3 regions of the Bacillus sp. MN7755 genome follow, and region 2 is predicted to be linked to each of the others. Evidence: riboswitches for the same ligand, from Rfam matches in the RefSeq annotation. Region 2 holds a riboswitch; each other region holds the start of a gene.
What was found. A riboswitch is a leader RNA that binds a small molecule or an ion and turns the genes downstream of it on or off. The one in region 2 is predicted to bind S-adenosylmethionine.
Positions count from the first base shown of each region.

Region 1: another riboswitch for S-adenosylmethionine. It lies ahead of ACYVEC_RS07235 (LLM class flavin-dependent oxidoreductase); the one in region 2 lies ahead of ACYVEC_RS00460 (methionine ABC transporter ATP-binding protein).
Region 3: another riboswitch for S-adenosylmethionine. It lies ahead of ACYVEC_RS03870 (cyclase family protein); the one in region 2 lies ahead of ACYVEC_RS00460 (methionine ABC transporter ATP-binding protein).

Region 1 covers NZ_BTRL01000008.1:45,474-53,044, reverse strand. The annotation lists gene ACYVEC_RS07240 (ATP-grasp domain-containing protein) at 1-864, opposite strand, end outside; gene ACYVEC_RS07235 (LLM class flavin-dependent oxidoreductase) at 857-1,915, opposite strand; SAM riboswitch class I at 1,998-2,104, opposite strand; gene ACYVEC_RS07230 (hypothetical protein) at 2,368-2,574, shown strand; gene ACYVEC_RS07225 (LCI fold-containing protein) at 2,890-3,171, opposite strand; gene ACYVEC_RS07220 (YjcZ family sporulation protein) at 3,575-3,685, shown strand; gene ACYVEC_RS07215 (HD-GYP domain-containing protein) at 3,839-4,963, opposite strand; gene ACYVEC_RS07210 (hypothetical protein) at 5,673-6,062, opposite strand; gene ACYVEC_RS07205 (hypothetical protein) at 6,355-6,906, shown strand; gene ACYVEC_RS07200 (DAK2 domain-containing protein) at 7,027-7,197, opposite strand; gene ACYVEC_RS07195 (RrF2 family transcriptional regulator) at 7,389-7,571, opposite strand, start outside.
Region 2 covers NZ_BTRL01000001.1:76,046-83,616, reverse strand. The annotation lists gene ACYVEC_RS00515 (hypothetical protein) at 1-29, shown strand, start outside; partial or broken gene ACYVEC_RS00510 (DUF4176 domain-containing protein) at 44-272, shown strand; gene ACYVEC_RS00505 (hypothetical protein) at 354-755, shown strand; partial or broken gene ACYVEC_RS00500 (hypothetical protein) at 977-1,186, shown strand; gene ACYVEC_RS00495 (DUF3937 family protein) at 1,307-1,546, shown strand; gene ACYVEC_RS00490 (hypothetical protein) at 1,665-2,036, shown strand; gene ACYVEC_RS00485 (arsenate reductase family protein) at 2,782-3,147, shown strand; gene gcvH (glycine cleavage system protein GcvH) at 3,189-3,572, shown strand; gene ACYVEC_RS00475 (toprim domain-containing protein) at 3,934-4,278, shown strand; gene ACYVEC_RS00470 (thioredoxin family protein) at 4,282-4,590, shown strand; gene ACYVEC_RS00465 (hypothetical protein) at 4,745-5,089, shown strand; SAM riboswitch class I at 5,215-5,322, shown strand; gene ACYVEC_RS00460 (methionine ABC transporter ATP-binding protein) at 5,500-6,525, shown strand; gene ACYVEC_RS00455 (methionine ABC transporter permease) at 6,518-7,183, shown strand; gene metQ (methionine ABC transporter substrate-binding lipoprotein MetQ) at 7,207-7,571, shown strand, end outside.
Region 3 covers NZ_BTRL01000005.1:127,582-135,152, forward strand. The annotation lists gene ACYVEC_RS03850 (FAD-dependent oxidoreductase) at 1-596, shown strand, start outside; gene ACYVEC_RS03855 (MFS transporter) at 735-2,036, shown strand; gene ACYVEC_RS03860 (nucleotidyltransferase domain-containing protein) at 2,069-2,833, opposite strand; gene ACYVEC_RS03865 (PRK06851 family protein) at 2,956-4,065, opposite strand; SAM riboswitch class I at 4,215-4,327, shown strand; gene ACYVEC_RS03870 (cyclase family protein) at 4,411-5,043, shown strand; gene ACYVEC_RS03875 (hypothetical protein) at 5,071-5,451, opposite strand; partial or broken gene ACYVEC_RS03880 (ATP-binding protein) at 5,666-6,158, opposite strand; gene ACYVEC_RS03885 (S-adenosylmethionine decarboxylase related protein) at 6,327-7,571, opposite strand, start outside.

The DNA.
Region 1 (7,571 bases), on a different contig from region 2:
AGAATTATAGTTTGTGTTTGTATTAATATCATACGTATAAATTGTTCCATCCGAGCTGCGAATAAATTCAATACCAGCAACAGTGATTTCATTTTTCTTCAAAAATTCTTTGTATTGTTCAATAATTGGCTCATGGAAGTCCGATATAATTTCAAATTTTGTTGACGATTCTTTCTTACTCTCTTCTCCTACTGGGCAAAAAGCATCGTGAATCGAGCATGCATCTGCTGGACAAAGCTCAAATCCTTCTGATGTATCTACTTTAACTGCATATACAAACTGACCGCCTACAAACTCACAACGCGTAATATATGGTTCTGGCGCTTCAATATACTGCTGGATTAAAGTAATTCCATCGATAGGTTCTTCAAACGCCGGACTATCCAAATACTGTTCTAAAGCATCGATGGAATGAAATAGTTGAACACCAAGGCCTTTCCCTGCACGGTTATGCTTTGTAATGAACGGTACCCCCCCTAACTCCCTTGCTGCTTTTACTATATTAGCGCGGCCAACAGCACCAATTGTTTTCGGCACTTGTATCCCAAAATTTCTTAATGCTGCATATTGATTCAATTTACTTACTTCAAGGCGTAATGCACGAGATCCATTAAATACTGTTCGCCCGTATCCCTCTAACCAAGCAAGAACCCCCTCAGTCAATTCAGGTGCATAACGATGTCCTCTCGTATGTGAAGAAGCACTCATGCGGCTATAAAAAACACCTTGAGGAGGTTCTTGTTCTAACGATATTGTTCCTTTATCTAAATGCCATTCCTCATACGGTAACTCCAGTTCTTCCAACCTTTTCACTAAATGATCCGTCCATTCCTTATTCTCATGTAATATATAAATTTTACTCATTTGTAATCAATTCCTTTCTTCTTGCTTCAACTAATGGCATCACTTTTTCAGAAAATCGTTTCATCTCTTCAAGCTGTGGTGAAAATTGTAAAAGTAATAATGTAACACCTACTTTTTCAAAAGCGAGTATCCTTTCTGCAATTTGTTCTGGTGTTCCGATTAGATTAGGGCGTAACCCGCGATTAGATACGGAATAATCATTCAATTTCACTTGCTGTTCTAAATGCGATTTACTAATAAAATCTTGGTAACCCGCATAACCTAACGCACCTTCTTTCACATCCGTTATGCGTCTCCATTCCTCTAATGCCTCTTCTTCTGTATCACGACAAATGACGTAAGCCGCAAGCCCGAATGACTGCAATGGCTCCTCTGTGACTTTCTTTCTACGATTCTTCATATCTTCTATTTTCACAGATACTTCTTCCACTGTTCCACCATGCATGACATATGCATCCGCGTGTTTTACGATTACCTCTTTTCCTCGCTTACTCTCACCACCTGCATAGATCTTAATCCCTTGTTTCTGCACAGGTTTTGGACTTAAATGTGTATTATGAATCTCATAAAAATTCCCCTTATAAGAAAACTCTTCTTCTTTCCAAAGCCCTTTCAAAACTGTTACAAATTCCTCTGTACGATCATATCTTTCGTCGTGTGCGGTAAATACCCCGCCATACTGCCTAGCTTCTTCTTCCCACCATGCTGAAACTACATTCAATGTAAAACGGCCATTACTTAATTGATCAATATTCGCTGCCATTTTTGCTGTAACTGCTGGATTGTGGAAACCAGGTCTTACAGCTGTCATGATCTCTAATCTATCCGTCACTGCTGCAAGTGCTGCCGCAGTTGTCCATGCTTCTAAACTTGGTGCTGAAACACCTTTTATATCATTTAAATTTAATTCCGCAATAAGTGTTGTTGAAAAACCTAATTGTTCTGCCGCTTGCGCTGTTTGTTTTGCATACTCAAACGTAGGCGGCATAGATTCATCATCTACATTTCGAAGCCATCCCCCAAAAATCGGCAACCAAAAACCATACTCCACTACCTATTCCCCCTTTACCTTTTAGCCATAAAAAAGGCTACTCTTATCGAAATAAGAGTAGCCTTCTTGACTAAGTGAACCGCTCTTATCTTTCAGGTGTTTTTTCACCTGCAGGATTTGGCACCTTTCGTCTAAAACGAGGTTGCCGAAGTTTCATAGGGCCCGTCCCTCCACTTCTCAACATAAGAATTGTTTGTTTTTGTGATTTTTTTATTATAATCATCAGAATAATAAAAATCAATCATTTAATACTTATTTTTCCGATAAACATTAAATGATATATAAGAAATCATATTTTTATAGCGGTTCATGAGGGTATTATCTTGTTTTACTTACGAATATATGAAGGGGTATGTTGTATCATGTCGAAAACATCATGTATAACCAAGTTGCTTTGCTTCTATTATAAAAATACAGCAAAATAAATACGAACCAAAAGAGGTGTTAGTAATATGAAAAATAAAAGATGTGATAATTGCGGTTCTACTACATTTAAAGAAGGAAGAGTTGGATCTGCTTATCATGCATATGTTTGTGAAGATGATTCTAGTAGGTTCTTTTCAGGAGGGAAACGTTCTAAGCTATTAACCACATTCTGTTTAGAATGCGGTGAGGTAAAATCATTCAGAGTTGAAAAACCAGATACATTCAAAGAATAAAATGTATTCGAGAAGATGTTGTTACTAACATGAAAATAGCATTATTTATATTTAAGCTAATAGAAAAAGAATATTATCTAAAAATGATCCAGATGAACTTATTGAAATACAAAATAAAAAAACACTCATAATTTCGCAAAAGCTATTTACAAAGCACATAGGAGAACTCCCTATAGTTTTTAAGCTTAAAACTATATTATTAAAATTAAGATGGTTTAAGTCGCAGAAAGGTACCTTTAGGTGTCTTTTTTTATGGAGAATCAGTTTAAAAACTAAAAATAAAAGAACCTCAATAAATGAGGTTCAAAAAATCTACTATTTTAAATTACCTTCGTAAAAAGCAACTCCATTTTGAACATGTTTTAAATACCATGTAATCGTCCCGCCACAAACATTTTCATTAAAACTATTAGCATATACTCCATTTGAGTAATACAGAGTTCTTTTGAATTTACCATTAGAATATTCATAAGGAATTGAGCATGTTGCTTGTTTCGGAGAGCTCACAGCTTTTTGCGTATCAGCTGAAGCCGCTCCAATTCCTCCTGTTAATGCAATACCAGTTGCCAATAGCCCTACTACTAATTTCTTGAACATAATAAATCCCCCTTTAATAGTTTTTATAACTTACAACTTAAATGTATCACTTTTGTAATTTATGTAAATATCTTGAATATGTAGAAATATTTATTTAATTTTTGGTAATATTAGGATTTTATTTTATCAAATGAAAAATAGAGGGATTTAGAGAAGTATGTAACAATGCATAATAAATCAATCAGATATTATGATATACTCACAAAGAACTGATACAAAATTTCTTTAGATTGGAAAACTAAAGTCTTATCTACCTAAAAGGAAGGCGCCTAATGGCGTCTTTTCTTTATTTTCAAAAGGACCTGCTCAATTCATTCTTAAAAACATAAGGTAAAGTGAACCCATTAAAATCCATGGAATGAACCCTAGTTTTACCCTTTTATCTAAAGGAGGCACTATTGTTATGGGATATGGTGGTAGTTGCGGCGAAGGCTGCGGTTTCGCTGGAGGATTTGCTTTATTAGTTGTATTATTTATTCTATTAATCATTATTGGATGCAGTTGTTTCTGCTAAAAAACTATTAGAAAAGGTACCTATATATAGGTACCTTTTCTTTATGTGCCTTATTCATTATCTAGTTCCAAACTTTTATCACGATTGGATTCGGTTTTTTCATTTTTCGCATTCATCATACCTCAAATATGAATCGATTTCAGACATGAGCTTTTAACTAAAAGAATTTGGGACCATTTTTTCCCACAAAGGAAATACCTTTTTGAAAACCTCTATTATAGAAGGATCAAATTGTGTACCAGATCCTTCTATAATACGTCTATAAGCTTCTTCAGGAGATAGAGCCGAACGATATGCTCTTGAAGAAGTCATTGCATCGAATGCATCTGCTATTGCAACAATTCTTGCGCATAGTGGTATTTGATTTCCTTTTAATTTTTGAGGATAGCCCTTTCCATCCCATCTTTCATGATGAGAAAGAATTATGTCTTCACTACCTTTTATTAAAGATATATTTTTAAAAACTTCTAGTCCTAATTGTGGGTGTGTCTTAATAATATTATATTCTTCTTCTGTAAGAGAAGATGCTTTCTTTAAAACTTCATCCGGAATACCTATTTTCCCTATATCATGTAATAAACAAATAAAATGAAATTGTTTTAAAGAATTATCATCATATTCATTTGTTTCTTTAGCAAGAATAGTAGCATAATTGGCTACACGTTCACTATGTCCTTTAGTATATTGATCCTTTAATTCCATTATCCTCATTATCGATACAGCTGTTTCTTTCATTTGTTTTTCATAGGATGCTTTAATTTTTTGTACTAAAAATTTTAATGAAAGAAATACAAAAAATGACGTAACAAAAATTGTTAGAAACAATAATATTAATGATATTGGATAGTTAATTTCAAAATAATAAATAGCAATTAAAAATCTACATATCATACAGATAGATACCGATAGAAGATAATGAATACTTAAAAATAAAGGTGCAGAAATTACTAAGAAGCACTCTAAATAAGGGATATGTAAAGAAGCACCTGGATTACGTATAAACATAAGATCGTATGCCAAAAGATAACTAATACTAACGCCAAGAAAAATATATTTTGTAAACATTTGTTTATTCATTTTTTGTAAATACTTACTATATAAAAAAAATGAAATGAAAATAAATAAAAATACGAGTTCAAATAAAAGCTTCTGTAGTGTAAAATCCTTTCCAAGAATAAAATGTTGATAAATATTATCAAACAAAAGAGTACTACAGGGAATAAATAGAAACATGTTTATCGGTTCTTTCGTTTCAATATTTTTAATCCCTTTAATCATTTTACACACCGCCAAACTTTTTTAATAAAAAATAAGTTCATATAGATATTATTAATAATATCCAAGAATAGATAATAGTGCAAAAAATACCCTTTCTCATAACCTATAAATCCATGATAGGAATGTATAAAAAGATGAATAGGGTTATAGAAAATGAAAAAGGCGAATTCCTTTTGAAAGTAGGAATTCGCCTTTTTCTTGCTACCGATAACGAATTTTATGTAAATAAAACATATGCAGAAACTTCTTTCACCAATTCTTTTAGCAGCTCAAACAAAAACTCCATAGGTATATCACCCTTACAATATACAGTTAATTCTATTTTTTCATATTAGTACAATCTCACCAATAAAAAAAAGGCTCCATTGCTGGAGCACTCAAAAATAAAATAAAATACAATAAGTAAATGAATTAAAACAAATAACAGACAATTTAACTATATAGATTAAATATAAATAAATCTATATATATGCAACATTACATATTAAAACCTATTTATTGATGCTATAATAGGCTTACTCGATGATTGTTATATTTTTTCATGGTTTTTAAGCAATATAATACCTTCTTAACACCAAGTGTACAAGTAAGAGAAGACATCTTAATCGATGTCTTCTTTTCTTATACAATAACAACACAATAAAATTAAGTTGATTCAAGCTGCAGGATGGCACCTTGATATGATAGTAAAGAATACATCATCACGGTGTCAGCAAGCAAAAGTGTATTCTGCATTTCTGAAAACAGTAGATGGCAGATTGTGACCTGCTGAATCTGCTAAGAAAGAATATACAAGAACATCCTTAACATCATCTTTATTTCCACTAATAATAACATCAAGAAAATCTTCTATTTGGAATTCTGGAGTAAACAACACAATCTTAGTTGTTCTGTTTGGTTCTAAAGAAACAAAAGTACGAGAGATTTCAACTAATTCATTTTGAGTTGGGAAAAAAGTGTTTGGACTTCTCTTAACAGTTACCGTTACATTACTAGTATGACAGCGTGAATCATTGTTTAACATAATGTTGAGAGCAGTTGGAATAATCCCATTTTCAGAAACTGGAACTCGAAACACTCCAGTAGATTTATGAGCCATATAATCACATCCTTTCAAAATAAAATATATTTACAATATATTAGATGCAAGAAACGTTCATTTTGATAGGGACAAATTATATGATTAATATATCTATAATAACCCTCGATATTACTAAGACAATGATTTACAAGATTAACAAATATCGTGAGACCCAATCGAATGTATATTAAAAGTAAAAAGAATAAGGTGTCTAAAAGATTCCCTATTTTGAGCCAATAATGAGACATTATGTTAATCTTATATGTATAGTTGCACAAAATTGAGAAACTTAAGGAGACAGATTAATTTTATGAGAAAATCATTCATATTACTTACTTTCATTCTAGTATTAGTCAGTTTTACGGCTGCTTGCACACAAGATAAAAAAGATAGTGCCGTTGAAAATGGTCCAATAGAAGAACCAACCGCAAAAAATGAAAATGAAGAATTAATAAATCTTGAAGAAAAAGAAGATATGAGCCGCTTGGAACAAGGTATTTTATTAGTTGGTGAGAGTGTTAAGGGAGGCTATTACTTGACCGCCGTTCAAAATGCATATTTAAATGCTAGTAACGATTCCGTCGTTGTTAATGTCTCTGTAAAAAATGTACGAGGTCAAACGATTGGACTATCAGAATTAAAATATAACTTAAAAGATGAAAAAGCCGGAAAGGCCTATGAAGGAAAGGTGCTTGATCAAAACCCTTCTGATATACAAGTTAAACCAAATGAAACGGTAGAATTAAAAATAGCTTTTGAAGTACTAAGTACCGCAGATGAATATATGTTTTATATTGAAAGCTCTTTAGATCCTCTAGGAGCACACTGGAAAATCGATAAGCTGCAATCACAAAAAAACTAAGTCTAACATACAATTTGATTGAAGAAATCTCTCAAATAAGCAAAAAGTACCGAAAGAAGTCTTCTACATATCAACTATATAAAAGTCCCTCTGACTTAAGACAGAGGGACTTTCTCATTCCTATTTCAAACTACCCGCAATCTCCGTAAAGATAACTCCAAGCGCATGTGCACCTGCATCTGGATAGCCTAAGCTTCTTTCACCAACTGTACCTGCGCGGCCCATGCGAGCTACGATTTCTTTCGTATACTCTGCTCCTTTTTCAAAGGTGATTTTCACTATGTTTAAAATATCTGAAAACATAAATTTATTTACTTTTCACGAAAATAAAATTGTATTGTTTAGAATTTTAATGTTAATCAATTTGAAACTTTATGAGTTAATTAAATGTGATATTTAAAGAAGGAATTTGTGATGAAGTACTCACATGATGGAATTAATGTTAAAAAACAAAAAAACTCTAACTAATTCGTCATGGCGATTTAGTTAGAGTTTTTTTGTTTGAAGTATTCACGAGTATCTACCCTTATCTTTTCAGGTAAAACAATATCAAGTTCTTTATCTAACCATGCAAGAGTCTTTTTACGAAGAAACTCGCGCATGTGTTCTTCCGCTTCAAGCATTACTAAGTTAATTGTACAAGAAGAATTGCTAGGGTCACAAGA
Region 2 (7,571 bases):
ATAAAATAGGTAAATTTTTCATTAAATAAAGTGGTGAATTAAAATGGAAAAGGTAGTGAAAGATACATTACTTCCGATTTATTCAGTTGTGAGGTTTAAAACATGGGAACAGCCATTAATGAAAAGAAGAAGATTCAAAAACTAAGGAAACTTGGGAGTATATAGCTTGTTATTATCCTATCGGAAATATTTCAACTGAATATAATATGTTTTTTAATCATGAACATATATCAGAGGTGATTTTTACTGGATATGTAAATGAAGTTGCGTGAAGAGTTAAAATAATATTATAGATGCTATAGTTTTTTTGAATGTAAATAGGGGGTATTTATTGTGAGAATAAGGGGGGAATGATGTTGAAAACTATTAAAAATACATTATTATTTGTTCTATGTTTGGTGGTTCTTAGTGGTTGTTTTACAAGAGAGGGAACGATTGTTGGTGGTAAGGTTCATGGTTCTTCAGATAGCGTATCTGGTAGTATATCGGGGGACTATAGGAAATTTACTGGATCTGCAACTCAAGATAGGAAAGTTAAAAAAGGGGAGAATTGGATCTTTTCTTTTACTGATAAAACTAAACAAGGAACTATAATTGCTTATGTTGTAGATTCAAATGATAATACTATACTAGAATTTAATAGTGGCGAAGGTAAAAAAAGCATTAAAGTATCTAAGGATGATACATATAAGGTTAAAATTAAAACGGAAGATCATGGTGGAGAATTTCGAATATCATGGGAAAAAGAAAGATAGTTTTTAAAATTATAATGCCTGTTTGAAAAAGTAGAGGACGAATATTATGTTCTTAGGATTCGAATACCTTCTAAAGAGATGGGGAAAAGGAAAGCTTCAGAAAAGTGTCAGCAAGCAAAAATTGCTGATGAAGAAAAAGGGATTTTGATTATTACTTATGCTATGAAAGTCATGTGTATACATGGCTTTTTCTTTGCAGTAATTTCTTACCTGTCGGTGCTATCGCATCCGTTGTAGCGTTATGCGGCGGGTTATTCATTATGGTAGGTAGCCAGGAACGTGGATTTCCCCTTATTTCAAGGGCTGGGATTGTCTATATAGTGGTTCAAATGATTTCGTTATTTATGCGATTAATTGTTTGCATTGCTAAAGCTAGTTTATTCTACACTTGTAGGGATTTTTTATTAAAAGTAATTCCTCAATATTTATGAAATATGCAAATATGCATATTGTATTTATTGGGATATTTTGTATGTTAAAATTAAATATAGGGATTTTTGTATATAAAGAACTGAAAACAGAAATATCCAATGAATTTTGAGAGGTGTTACATGTTTAAAAACAAGAAATTAATTCGGTTTGGTCTAACATTACTTGTATGTTTATTTGTAATTGATTTTACAATCGGTTATTTTCAAGCATATCTTGAATCAGCAGGTATTAAATGGGTAATATCAGAAACTTGGAGAACTATTTTGTTAGATGCCCCTGAAAGTATATTGGTTATTTTAGGCGCGATTGCTTTATATGATTTCACAAAAGAAACATCGCCAAAAGACGCATCCATTTAAATGCGTCTTTTTTTATTTCATTCAATTAGCAATTTCGTGGATGGTAGTCTTGCTATTAATAATAGAACATTATGTCATATAATGAAGATAATATTAGAAAATTATGAGGATGATTACGTTGGGGAAATTTTTAATTAGTTATGCTGCAAGCCTGCTTACTTTTATTATCATATGGTTCTTAATACCGTATATTTCTGATCCTAGTTATTCTTACGAGAATGATTTACCTAACATATTAGGATTCGTTGTAATTCTCATTATATTTGGTAGCATATTAGATCTTGTAGCTTGCCTAATTGGAGAAATGTTATACAGGAACATAAAACAATGTAGGAAGTTTCGATTTGGAATTCCTGTATTTATTGGACTAGCTCTTATCTATATATTTATACTCTCTCTTTTTACTATTACTAGTGCATATTCTTCTAGTTTAGTTGCACCTATTATTATGGGTTCCTTAGCTTTTTATTTAGTACGTAGAAAAATATAAGTAACTTCACCTAACGATAATTATGTAAATGAGCTAGTGGCGGTTCCGCAAAGATTTTGAATAAACTACGAAAAAGTAGAAAAGTATACATTTCTACTTTAATAAAGGATACGTTTACCTTTAGATTTATGATAAAAAAAGAAGTACCTCTGTCTCTAATCAAGGGTACTTCTTTTTTTATTTCAGTCAGTAATTTGAATTTCATATTCTCAGGAGCAGTTACTTTGGCTTTATTGATGATAGGTTTAATAACTTTCTTGCGGGCTCACTACTACGGTCAAAATCGTTAGTTCCTTTTATCTGTAAGATTTTGTCATTTAAAGTGTTTCCAGGTTTTGTGGCTATAGGCTGAAACGGTTAAATAAACGTTTGTTTAAGATGTATGTTCGGTAGGAAGAAATTGATGAAGCTCAAGGGTGAACAAGGGAAAATAGGAATTTAATCAAACGTTTGTTTAGGATATATGTTCGGTAGGAAGAAATTGATGCAGCTCAAGGGGAACAAAGAAAAATAGGAATTTAATCAAACGTTTGTTTAAGATATATGTTCGGCGGGGAATTGGGAAAGAATCCAAAAAAATTATATATTTATTTTTTTCTTAACAAATGGCGGGAAAATAAGGAAAATTCGCAGGATTATTAAAATTTATCACGAAATAAGTAAAAGTTTAGCGAATAATCGTTTGAAATAATAAAACGTTTTCTATATGATAAAGGTAAAGGTTAGTAAAAAAGTAGGTGAATTTATGACAGTAACATTTTATTCATATCCAAAGTGTGGCACATGTCAAAAAGCAAAGAAATGGTTTGAGGCAAATGATGTAGCATATGAGATGATTCATATTGTTGAAAATCCACCATCAAAAGAAGATTTACGTAATTTACATGAAAAAAGTGAATTACCATTAAAAAAATTCTTTAATACAAGTGGAATGCGTTACCGTGAACTTGGTCTGAAAGATAAGTTGAAAGATGCAAGCGAAGACGAAATGTACGAGCTTTTAGCATCTGATGGCATGTTGATTAAACGTCCAATTGTAACAAATGGAACGAATGTAACACTTGGTTTTAACGAAGAGCAGTTTGAAAGTGTGTGGAAAAAGTACCAATAAGGTATTTTTACATAATTAATACATTCACTGGAGGTACAGTCATGAGCATTCCAAATAATTTACGTTACTCTGAAGAACACGAATGGGTAAAAACTGAAGGTAATGAAGTTGTTATCGGTATTACTCACTTTGCACAAGGTGAGCTAGGCGATATCGTATTCGTTGAACTTCCTGAAGTAGGTGCAACAATTGAAGCTGACGAGCCATTCGGAAGCGTAGAATCTGTTAAAACAGTTTCTGAGTTATACGCACCTGTAAGCGGTAAAGTTGTAGCAGTAAACGAAGAATTAAGTGACCAACCAGAACTTGTTAACGAATCTCCATACGAGGGTGCATGGATGGTTAAAGTTGAACTTTCTGATGCAAGCCAAGTTGAAAAGTTATTAACTGCTGAAAAATATGCAGAAATGACAAACCAAGACTAATTATAGTCGACTAAAGGACAGCCTTTGTGCTGTCCTTTTTTTATTTTATGTAAAATAATGAACGTAAAATCATATACTAATTATCGTGTAGGAGAACGTTTTTGGAAAAACTTTTCGTTTAAGTTTTATGCAGTTCTAGCTGCTTGCGCTTTTCTTTATTGTCCAGCTCCAGCGGCTAGATTGTTTGGTGGTTTCGCCAAGGCAAAAAGCGTCTTCTGTGCGAAAGAACCTTAGCCAACAGGGCTAAACAGTCGGTTCCGCTTTTCTTTTGCAAAAATAAACAGGAAACAACATGAAAATAACGAATATACTATATACTAAGTTAAAGGTTGTATAGTATATGGTGATCGGGTGATGACATATGATTTATGTAGAAAAAGTCATTATTGTAGAAGGTACATCAGATAGAAGAAAGATTGAATCTATTATTCGTGAACCGGTGGAAATTGTTTGTACAAATGGTACAATTGGTTTGTCGAAAATGGATGAGCTCGTTGATCAGTTTTTTGATAAGGAAGTGTATGTGCTAGTGGATGCTGATGATGCTGGAGAAAAGTTAAGGAAACAATTTCGAAAAGAATTTCCGCAAGCAGAGCATATTTATATTGATCGCTCGTACCGAGAAGTGGCAACTGCGCCATCTTCACACTTAGCAAATGTATTATGGGGAGCTGACATTGACGTTTATACAGAATATTTACGGTAAGGAATGATAGAAGTGATTGACTGGACAGGAGCCGAAGCTACAGCCTTAATAGAGAACGAAGAAAAAACAGTGCTATATGTATATACTCCAATGTGTGGAACATGCCAATTAGCAAAAAAGATGTTAACGGTTGTTGAGATGACAATTGAGGATCTGAAAATTGGGATGTTAGATTTAAATTATGCTCCGCATTTAGCGAAAGAGTATGGAATCGAAAGTGTACCGTGTTTACTTGTTTTTGAAAATGGGACACTCATGAAGAAGATATATGCATTTCATTCGGTTGAATATTTATATACAGAATTAAAGTAGGCGGCAAAGTTTTTGCCGCCTCGACATATTTCTTGGGAAATATGTCGAGATGCAGGGTGATTACAGTATTTGTCGAGCGAAAGTAACAGGATTGCTCTTTAGTGAGAGGGAATGATATGTGTAATAGAAAGTGATATGAAGGATGTGATTTAGGGTGAAATTATATTCTTTGCTGCAATCATTTGTAAATTACGCTAATGGTCAATATCATTTAGAGCCGCTTTTAAGACAAGGAGAGAAAACTGTTAATTTCCGCTTTGGAGATGAAAGTTGTTCGTTACAAATTTCAAGAGATTATATAGAGCTGCTACATGAGGAAAGAGGAACGGAGCAGATCGTTTGTGTAGATGAGGAAGATATAAAACAATTGGTGAACGGCAATGTACGATTGCAAATGCTAATGAATGATGGACGTGTGCAATATTCGGGAACGTATCGAACGATGCTATTAGTTGAATCGATGTTTCATATATGTAAACCAATGTCAGTAGGTGCTTAAAATTCTGAAGTTTCATTTTTTGCGAAAATTTCTGTTGACATGGTGTGTGGATATTGATACAATTCAATTCATAAAATATAGACAATTTCATAAATTACAAATCAGACAAAAATGTAATCTGATTTCTCTTATCAAGAGAGGTGGAGGGACTGTGCCCTGTGAAGCCCGGCAACCGTCAACTTATGTTGAAATGGTGCCAATTCCTGCAAAGCAAATGCTTTGAGAGATGAGAGAGAGGGATAATGTTGTTATATACGCATATAAACCTTTCTGCTTCTCTAAAGCGGAAAGGTTTTTTTGTTGTTTGAATGTGGAGGACATTCAAATAATAAAAGTAATGATAATGGTGGATTACACGCATCAAAAATAAAAAATTGCGGAGTATGTCCAAACAAAAAGGGGTGAACATCATGATTTTATTAGAAAATGTAAAGAAAATATATAAAGCAAAAAGCGGTGATGTCACTGCTGTAGATAATGCCAATTTAAAAATAGATAAAGGTGAAATATTTGGTGTTATCGGATATAGTGGTGCTGGAAAAAGTTCTTTAATTAGATTATTCAATCAGCTAGAGAAACCAACTTCTGGCCAAATTACAATTGCAAATCGTGTCATTTCAGCAATTACAGGAAGCGAACTTCGTAAGGCAAGGCAAGAAATCGGAATGATTTTTCAGCACTTCAACTTACTTTGGTCACGAACTGTACGTGAAAATATCGAGTTCCCACTTGAAATTGCAGGTGTCGATAAGGCGGCGAGAAGAAAACGTGTTGATGAATTAATTCATCTTGTTGGTTTAGAAGGAAGAGGAGACGCGTATCCATCCCAGCTAAGCGGAGGACAAAAGCAACGCGTTGGGATTGCAAGAGCATTAGCTAACAATCCAAAAGTACTTTTATGTGATGAAGCAACGTCAGCTCTTGATCCAGAAACGACAGATCAAATTCTAGATTTATTATTAGATATTAATAAGCGTCTCGGTTTAACAATTGTACTCATTACACACGAGATGCACGTAATTCGAAAGATTTGTAATCGTGTTGCGGTAATGGAGAAAGGAAAGATTGTAGAAACAGGTCCAGTACTTGATGTGTTCCGTAATCCGCAGAAAGACATTACGAAACGATTTGTACAGCAGTTAACGGATTCTGAAGATACAAATGAAACGATTGAAAGTTTAATTGAAAAGTATCCAGATGGAAAAGTAATTCGTTTGCAGTTTATCGGTGAGGCTGTAGAAAGACCAGTGCTTCAAAGATTAATGCAGCGCAGTGATATAGAAGTTAGCATTTTGCAAGGAAATATCGCACAAACGAATAACGGCTCTTACGGTAGTTTAGTTGTTCATTTAAATGGTGAGGAAACAGCGATTCAGCAAGCAATAGAGGGAATACATCAAGATCAAGTAGAGCTAGAGGTGATTGCACATGGATAAGTTACTCACAAACGTTGATTGGAATCAAATGTTAGAAGCAACTGGTGAAACGTTATATATGACGGCAATCGCAGCTCTTGCCACATTTGTTTTAGGACTCATTTTAGGATTGTTACTCTTTATGACAGCGAAAGATAATTTATGGGAAAACAAAGCGGTTAACACGGCGATTGGAGCGTTCGTAAACATTTTTCGCTCGATACCGTTCATTATTTTAATCATTTTATTAATCCCATTCACAAAGATTCTACTTGGAACAATTCTTGGAGCGAGTGCTGCACTTCCAGCTTTAATTATTGGAGCGGCACCGTTTTACGCGAGAATGGTTGAAATTGCCCTTCGTGAAATTGATAAAGGTGTAATTGAAGCTTCAAAAGCAATGGGAGCAAAAACAAGCACAATTATTTTGAAAGTGCTAATTCCAGAATCGTTACCAGCATTAGTGTCTGGTATTACAGTTACGACAATTGCTTTAGTAGGCTATACAGCAATGGCGGGAGTTGTTGGTGCTGGTGGCCTTGGAACACTTGCTTATTTAGAGGGGTTCCAACGAGGAAATAACGACGTAACAATCGTTGCGACAATTTGTGTATTACTAGTTGTATTTTTCATTCAGTGGATTGGTGATCGTGTAACGACTCGAATAGATAAAAGATAATAAAAAACGGGAGGATGTTTCAAATGAAAAAATTATTACTTACAGCACTTATTTCAACTTCTATTTTGGGGTTAGCTGCTTGTGGCGGGAAAGATAAAGATGAAAAAAAACTAGTTGTGGGGGCGTCTAACGTACCGCACGCTGAAATTTTAGAAAAGGCAAAACCGTTACTTGAGAAAAAAGGAATTGAATTAGAGGTGAAAAAATTCCAAGATTACGTATTGCCAAATAAATCGTTAGCGGATAAGGATTTAGATGCAAACTACTTCCAGCACATTCCGTATTTAGAAAAAGAAATTAAAGATAAAAAATATGATTTTGAAGTAGCAGGAAAAATTCATTTAGAACCGATTGGTGTATATTCTCAAAAATATAAGAGCTTAAAAGA
Region 3 (7,571 bases), on a different contig from region 2:
AAGCACTGTATTCTTTTGCGGAAGCAACTTTTGGAGTAGACGAAGTTCCTTATAGATGGTCAGCACAAGATTTAATCACGCTAGATAAGCTTCCTTATATCGGGCATATTAACGAAAGAAATCCAAATATATTTGTTGCAACTGGATATCGTAAATGGGGAATGACAACCGGAACTGCTGCCGCTCATTTACTAAAGGATTCCATTCTAAAAGTCCACAGTCCCTATAAAGAACTGTATGCACCATCACGTTTCCATGCAAATCCAGATATAAAAACGTTCCTTTCTCAGAACATTGATGTTGCGAAACATTTAATTGAAGGAAAGATTGAAACCGCATTACGTAAGCCAGAAGATCTCGAAGTTGGTGAAGGATCTGTTGTACATGTTAACGGGAAACGAGCAGGTGCTTATAAGGACAAAGATGGAAAATTACATATTGTTGATACAACTTGTACACATCTCGGCTGCGAAGTTGAATGGAATAATGGTGATTGCACTTGGGACTGTCCTTGCCACGGTTCCCGATTTTCAATTGAGGGAGATGTTATTGAAGGGCCAGCAGATCAACCGTTAAAGCGAGTTGATCACGAGTAAATAAAGAAGTTCAACAGAGTTCCTGTTGAACTTCTTTATTTGTTATAAAACCTTTTCAGATAAATTCCGACACAAGAAGGAAAATATTAACACAAAATAAAATAATATATTCATCTACAAATAAAAGGGGTGAATACTATGCAACCTTCTGCTCCACCTCATCCAGAATCTACAGAAACTATCTTTTCAAGCTCTATCACAAAACTTGTTGTTTTTATTTGTTGGTTAGCCATTCTAGCTGATGGATATGATTTAGGTATTTACGGCGCCGTTCTGCCAAAGCTCCTGGAAGACACAAGCTGGGCACTTTCACCGGCACACGCTGGTACAATCGCCAGCTACGCTTTGTTTGGGATGTTTATTGGTGCTATTCTAGTGGGAACCATTACAGATCTAATTGGACGAAAATGGACACTTATATGCTGTTTAGCACTTTTTTCTATCACAATGGGCCTAGCTGCTATTGCTCCTTCTCCTGAATTATTTGGGCTATGGCGATTTATCGGCGGAATTGGATTAGGCGGTGTTATTCCAACAGCCTCAGCACTTACTGTTGAATATTCACCAAAAAAGCGACAATCTTTTATTTATGCTCTTATGTTTACTGGCTATCCTTTAGGTATCGTGTTAGGTGCTATTTTGTCTATGTTTATGTTAGAAGATTTCGGATGGAGGATTATGTTTGGCATCGGAATGATTCCACTACTCCTCATTCCATTCATTGTTCGTTATTTACCCGAATCCATTCAATTTTTATTATCACGTAATCGCCAAGAAGAAGTGGACCAAATTCTTAATCGCTTTAAAATTGAATTCTATGCAAAAGATGAAACTCATCAAGCCCCATCTAATATACGAAAGAAAAATGGATTTCTTACCTTATTCTCAAAAGAATACATAAAAGCAACGCTGCTTTTTTGGATTACTTATATAATGGGAATGTTTTTGATATATGGTTTAAATACTTGGTTACCGCAGATGATGCGCCAAGCAGGATACCCTCTTGGATCTAGTTTATCATTTCTACTTATGCTAAATATTACTGCCGCTATCGGTGCATTGTTTGCTGGAGCAATCGCGGATCGTATAGGAGCCAAAATTGTTATTAGCATCTCCTATCTTATGGCAGCTATCTGTATCGGACTATTAACAATTCAACCATCTGTTACAATCATTTATCTTTTAATTGGTCTTGCTGGCATTGGATCAGTCGGTATTACTCAAATATTAAATGCATATGTAACACAATACTTCCCATCCCATATCCGAGCTACTTCCTTAGGTTGGGGACTTGGACTTGGCCGAGTTGGTGCGATTGCTGGTCCTATCCTTGTCGGTATTATTATGACAATACAATATGACTTAGCATGGAATTTTTACTTATTCTCATTCGCAGGTCTTCTCGCAGCTATATCTGTTTTCTTTATTCCTTCAAAATAAAAAAGAGCACAAATTTATTTGTGCTCTTTCTTTTATTCTGCAAACAACATATCTCGAAACAATGTATTTAAACTCTCAATATCGATCCCTGATCCCTTTTCAATTCCTTTTACATATTGCTGATAGTAATGAATTTGTTCTTCTAAAAATCGATTCAACACCTCAATTTTCAATCCAATATCTAATTCAGTACCTGCTTTTTTCTTTATTAACAACTTTTCAATTTCATCTAATACGCTACGTTCTAATGATAACTCTGTAATCAATCGATCAAATTCTACTGGAGGCAAAGTTGTTTTCTCCTCTAGCCACTTACAAGCTAAAATAGGACGCAATACATAAAAGTACTTTTTTAACTTTACATTCTCACCTTGCAAAAATTCACGATAATTTTTCGAAGCCATATGTAAATAATGATATATCGTTGCTTTTGGATCAAAATTCTTTTCACTCATTTGCTGAAGCTGTTCTGGAAAATTAGAGTTTTTCGAGTAAAAAATTGGTGATCGAATCCATTCAAGTAATGCTGGATTCGACTTTGCGAATAGTTGTAACGCCTTTTTAATATCCCATCCGCTTATATCTAAATCATCACTAATCGGATATTCAATTACATCACGTTTATCCTGAATTGATAAATACCATTCTACAGGGTGTATATAAACGAACCTAACATCATAATCACTATCTTTCGATGGAAATCCCCAAGCACGGCTCCCGGATTCCACCGCAAATAAAATTTTTACATCATTCTCTTTTTCAATTCTTTCTAACTCTGCCCTAATTTTCTCTCTCATTTCATACCCTCTCCATTTTTTGATTATTTCCTTGGAAATTCGACAAATATACTACTAAGTTTACTACATACTAAAATAGCTGTCAGAAAATTCCCGACAGCCTGTCAAAATTCCTCATTTTTTTATTTGTTCTTTTCTGTTACACTAACCGCAATTCGTTCAAACTCTTTTTGAATCTCCTCTTTATATGCGTCTACTTTTGAAAAATCCATAGCAGCAATATAAATTCGTTCTAATTTATCACGAACCGATTTTGCTTTCGCTAAGAAAGACATTGCCTCATTCATTTTTGCTTTATATTGAATCGACACGTCTCGAATTTCTGCCGCATACTTCTCATCTGTCCCTGGTGTCACAATCAGGGCATACATATCTATAATCTCATCACCTTCGCGGCTTGGAAAATATTCATGTGGTGCGGTGCTATCAAAAATTGCAAACCCTAATTCTCTTACGATAACCATATCAAGACTATTTGGATCAAATCCACAATGATATACTTCAACTTCAAATCCTTTTTCTTCTGCCGCTTTAGCTAATTTTTTGAGCATTGTTGATTTCCCAGAGCCTGGGCGCCCTTTTATAAAATAACGATGTGGTAATCTTTCTGTTAAATTAGGAACAAAATCAACTGCTCCTTTCGGTGTAGCTGCTCCTAAAAAGCGATGTTTCACAAGAGATTGTTTCCCGCCTTTATCTGTAAACAATTTTTGAATCAGCTGATCTGTTAGTTTATTTGCTTTATTAAAATCAATATTATTAATATATATTTTCTCCCACTCATCATGTATAACTAATGCCTCGTTAAAACAAGCGTACGCTGTTTGAAAAGCTTTGCTTGCTTCTGAAACAAATCGTTCAATTTCCACCTTTTGCTTTCTTAATTTATCTGAGTCCCAAGCAACCCCTAAATTGATATATTCCTCGACGACTCCTGGCATTTTCGGCTCAATCACATGCGGTGATGTTCCATCAACAATTCCTACTTTTAACTTCGGGATAATTACACCGTCAACCGATTTGTTATCAGAAGAACAGTGTAAAAATTCAATATCATACCCTTTTTCAACCCATTCACGACCTATTGCCTTAATTAAAGAAGATTTCCCCGTTCCAGGGCCACCCTTTAAAATAAATAACCTGTTTAGCCCTTTTAAATTCTCTTCGTATAAATTATGAAATCCTCTAGCTGTATTTCCACCAGCATAATAATTCAATACATTTCCTGTCACTGCACTCACTCCTTCGCAGCATTCTATTTACATAAGCTACAATATGCGAGCAACTTTATTTGGGTGAATACCTATTTTGTATTGCAGAAAAAAAGGAAATGAATTACAATTTTATTATCATGAAAATTCAGAATTTAAAATTGAATATACCTTTATCAAGAGAGGCAGAGGGATCGGCCCTTTGAAGCCCAGCAACCTCAGTTTATACAAACTGAATAGGTGCTAATTCCTGCAAAATGCATTGCATTTTGGAAGATAAGACTCAATTAGTATGTAAAGCTCATCTTTCTTGATTATGAAGGATGTTTTTTTTATATTTTAAAACGTATATTGGAGGTATTTAAAGTGAAAGTAATTGACCTATCACAAACATTTGAAAACAATATGTCTCAATTCCCTGGAACACCAAAAATCAATCTAGAAGCCATTACAAGCGTTGAAGAGACCGGCTATCAAGTTACAGATTTTCATTCTGTCGTTCATGTTGGTACGCATTGTGATGCTCCTGCGCATTTCATTTCAGGCGCAACGACCATCGATCAATTACCCCTTGATCAATTTGTAGGCGAAGCCGTTCTTATCGATGTAACTCATATTCAAGAGAGAAAGTTACATAAGGAAGTACTGCATGATGTTGATATACAAGAAGGCGATATTGTTATTTTCCATTCCAATCTATCTACTAAATGGAATACAGAGGCGTATGAGAAAGAAGCTTTTTATCTTTCTGAAGAATTAGCTGAAGAACTAGTTCAATTAAAAGTAAAATCTGTCGGTTTAGATTTCATTTCTCCTGATGAGGTAACGACAGAAACATCACCGATTCATCATATACTACTTGGGAATAATATTTATTTAATTGAAAACTTAACAAACTTAAATGCCATTAACACGGAACGTTTCTTTTTCTCTGCTGCACCTTTAAAAATTAAAGATAGTGACGGTGCTTTTGCAAGAGCATTCGCTGTTATTTTTTAAACAAATTACACAAAAAAGCAAAGGTCATCATTGACCTTTGCTTCTATATTTTTTATTTAAATTAAGAAAGAATTGCTCGACACGAGGACGTACCCAAGCTAAATAATCTTTCTCTTTCTTCTTTGTACAAGCTATTTCTTCCCCATCTACCATCTCGACAAGCTCTAGCTCTAACAGTTGCCTCGTAAATGCTAACATATTTATTTCTTCGGCCGGATACTCTTCTTTCAATTTCTCCTCAATTTCCCCCAATAAAAAACCGTCACGCATCATTGCCAATGCATCAATCCAAAGTGGCGGCATTTCATATTTTTCTCCTGTAATTGTATCTTTTACAATATAATTCTTTTGCTCTTTTCGAAATTGAATCGTGTGCAAGCATACAGTCGAATTTAATGTTAATTCCATCATACCACCCCTTTCATCATATCTGCATAGAAAAAAGGATGCGCGTGCACCCCTTACTACCGTAACCGTTACATGAATAACAAATCTCATGTCGATATTTTCCTCCATTATAAACGAAGTATTTTATAAAAAAAACCCTTCTTGAAACATTTTATAAAATGTTTATATTTACACAACAAGAACACTTTTCTGAAAAATATTTTCTTCTAGCACATTATACTATCGGTAAAAAAATCTCCACTTTCGTTCCTATTCCCACGCTACTTTGAATCGCAGTACTTCCTTGATGTTCCTTAATAATTTTATATGTGATCATCAATCCAAGTCGTCCCGTACCATTCTCCTTTGTTGTGTAAACAACTTTTCCAACCTTCTCTATACCAAAACCTTGATCTTCAACAGAAATACACAAATGCCTTTCAGTTTTTTGATATGCACGAATATGAATATCTCCACCTTCTGGCATTGATTCTATTCCATTTTTAATAACACTTGTTTTAATTGTTTATCATCACCATTTATAACAGGTAGATTTCTATCTACTTGCACATGAAATTTCACTCTATATCGTGCTGCATAACTTTCCATTAGCTGTACAACATATAAAAGGATTTCCGTATATTACACCATTCATAATTCGTTGGTTTCGGTTTTCCTAATAACATCAATTCACTAACAAACCCGTTAATTCTTTCAAATACTTTTAAGGCTTCTTTTTCCTCATAGATAAAGCTTTTAAATTTGTTCATATAAATACTCCTCATGTTCTATACAAACACTCTACATATTATTTCCTTAAATTATCAGTATGAAATTGCTTTCAGGACAATACGAAAAGGAAAGGGATCCCCATCCCCCTCCCTTTTCGCTATAACTTATATCCATCTTATCCGATCATGTAGCAGCCCATCCGTAAAATCATTACTCCCCACTATAAAGTCCTTCATATATAAATTTAAATATTCTCCATACTTACTTTCTGTATTTAATAATAATTCCTCTATATAATAGGCACCTTGTTTAAAGTTATCGAACAGTAAACTACACAAGCCAGCATAAATTCCGCACCCTACTTGGAAGTAAGTTGCATTCGTTTTATATTTACGAAAAACTTGGCTACTATTCATTACGTTATACATATATGTCTCGCTATTTTCATAAACGAGTAATACACCAACTAGATCCTCGCCAGCAATCTCTTCTTCTGCTGGATTAAATACTTTACGATTCCAGTTCCATAAATCTTCTACCTTATCTAAATTCTGCCTAATTACATTTGTTGTATACTCATTAATTCGGTAAAGAAACCCAACTTCCATATTGAAGTTTTTCCCTAAAATTAAAACTTCCTCATGTGGCATTAAGCAACCATAAAACTCTTTCTCTCCTAACTTTACTTTATACTCTGAAGCATATACATCTTCATAAAAATAAAGGGGACGATGATGACTCATATACATCGGATAACTCCATATCGCTTCATCTAGAAATCGCTCTACTGCCCATGAAGCATAAAGTGTATGAGGCTTTATTAGTGCTGTATCATTCAAAAATGACGTATCATGTTCTACTATATAGCATGCTCTTGGCTTTTCATTTGGGCGTTCCTTCATAAGTTCAACAACCATCCACTGAACAACACCTGGATTCATACCTGAGCCTATAATTGCTTTTGTATTTGTAAACTTCCCTTTCTCCTTCTCAAACCTCGTATATCTTTCCGTAAGCTGAAAGCCGATTAAACTATCGTCCTGATCTACTGCCTCATTTTCCAAAGCTGAATTAATATAACAAATTCCAAGTTCATTACAACAGTTTAATACTCTAATCGTATCTGCTCCTGAAACATCAATAACAACACTCGTACTACTTTCTTTTAAATGCTGTTTAAATGTCACGACATCTTGTAGGTCTATTTCATATAAAAACAATTGATTTTTTAAATTTGGAAACAACTCATCATAATAAGTCCTATCTTTTTGTTTTATATCAACTAAATGAAATGTAACATTCTTTATCGCCTCATAAATCGGGTCTTTTTCATTTACTATCGCTTGATTTAAAATTGCTAAAACTGCTTTTGCTGCTCCACCAGCACTACCAAGTAATGTAATCGATAA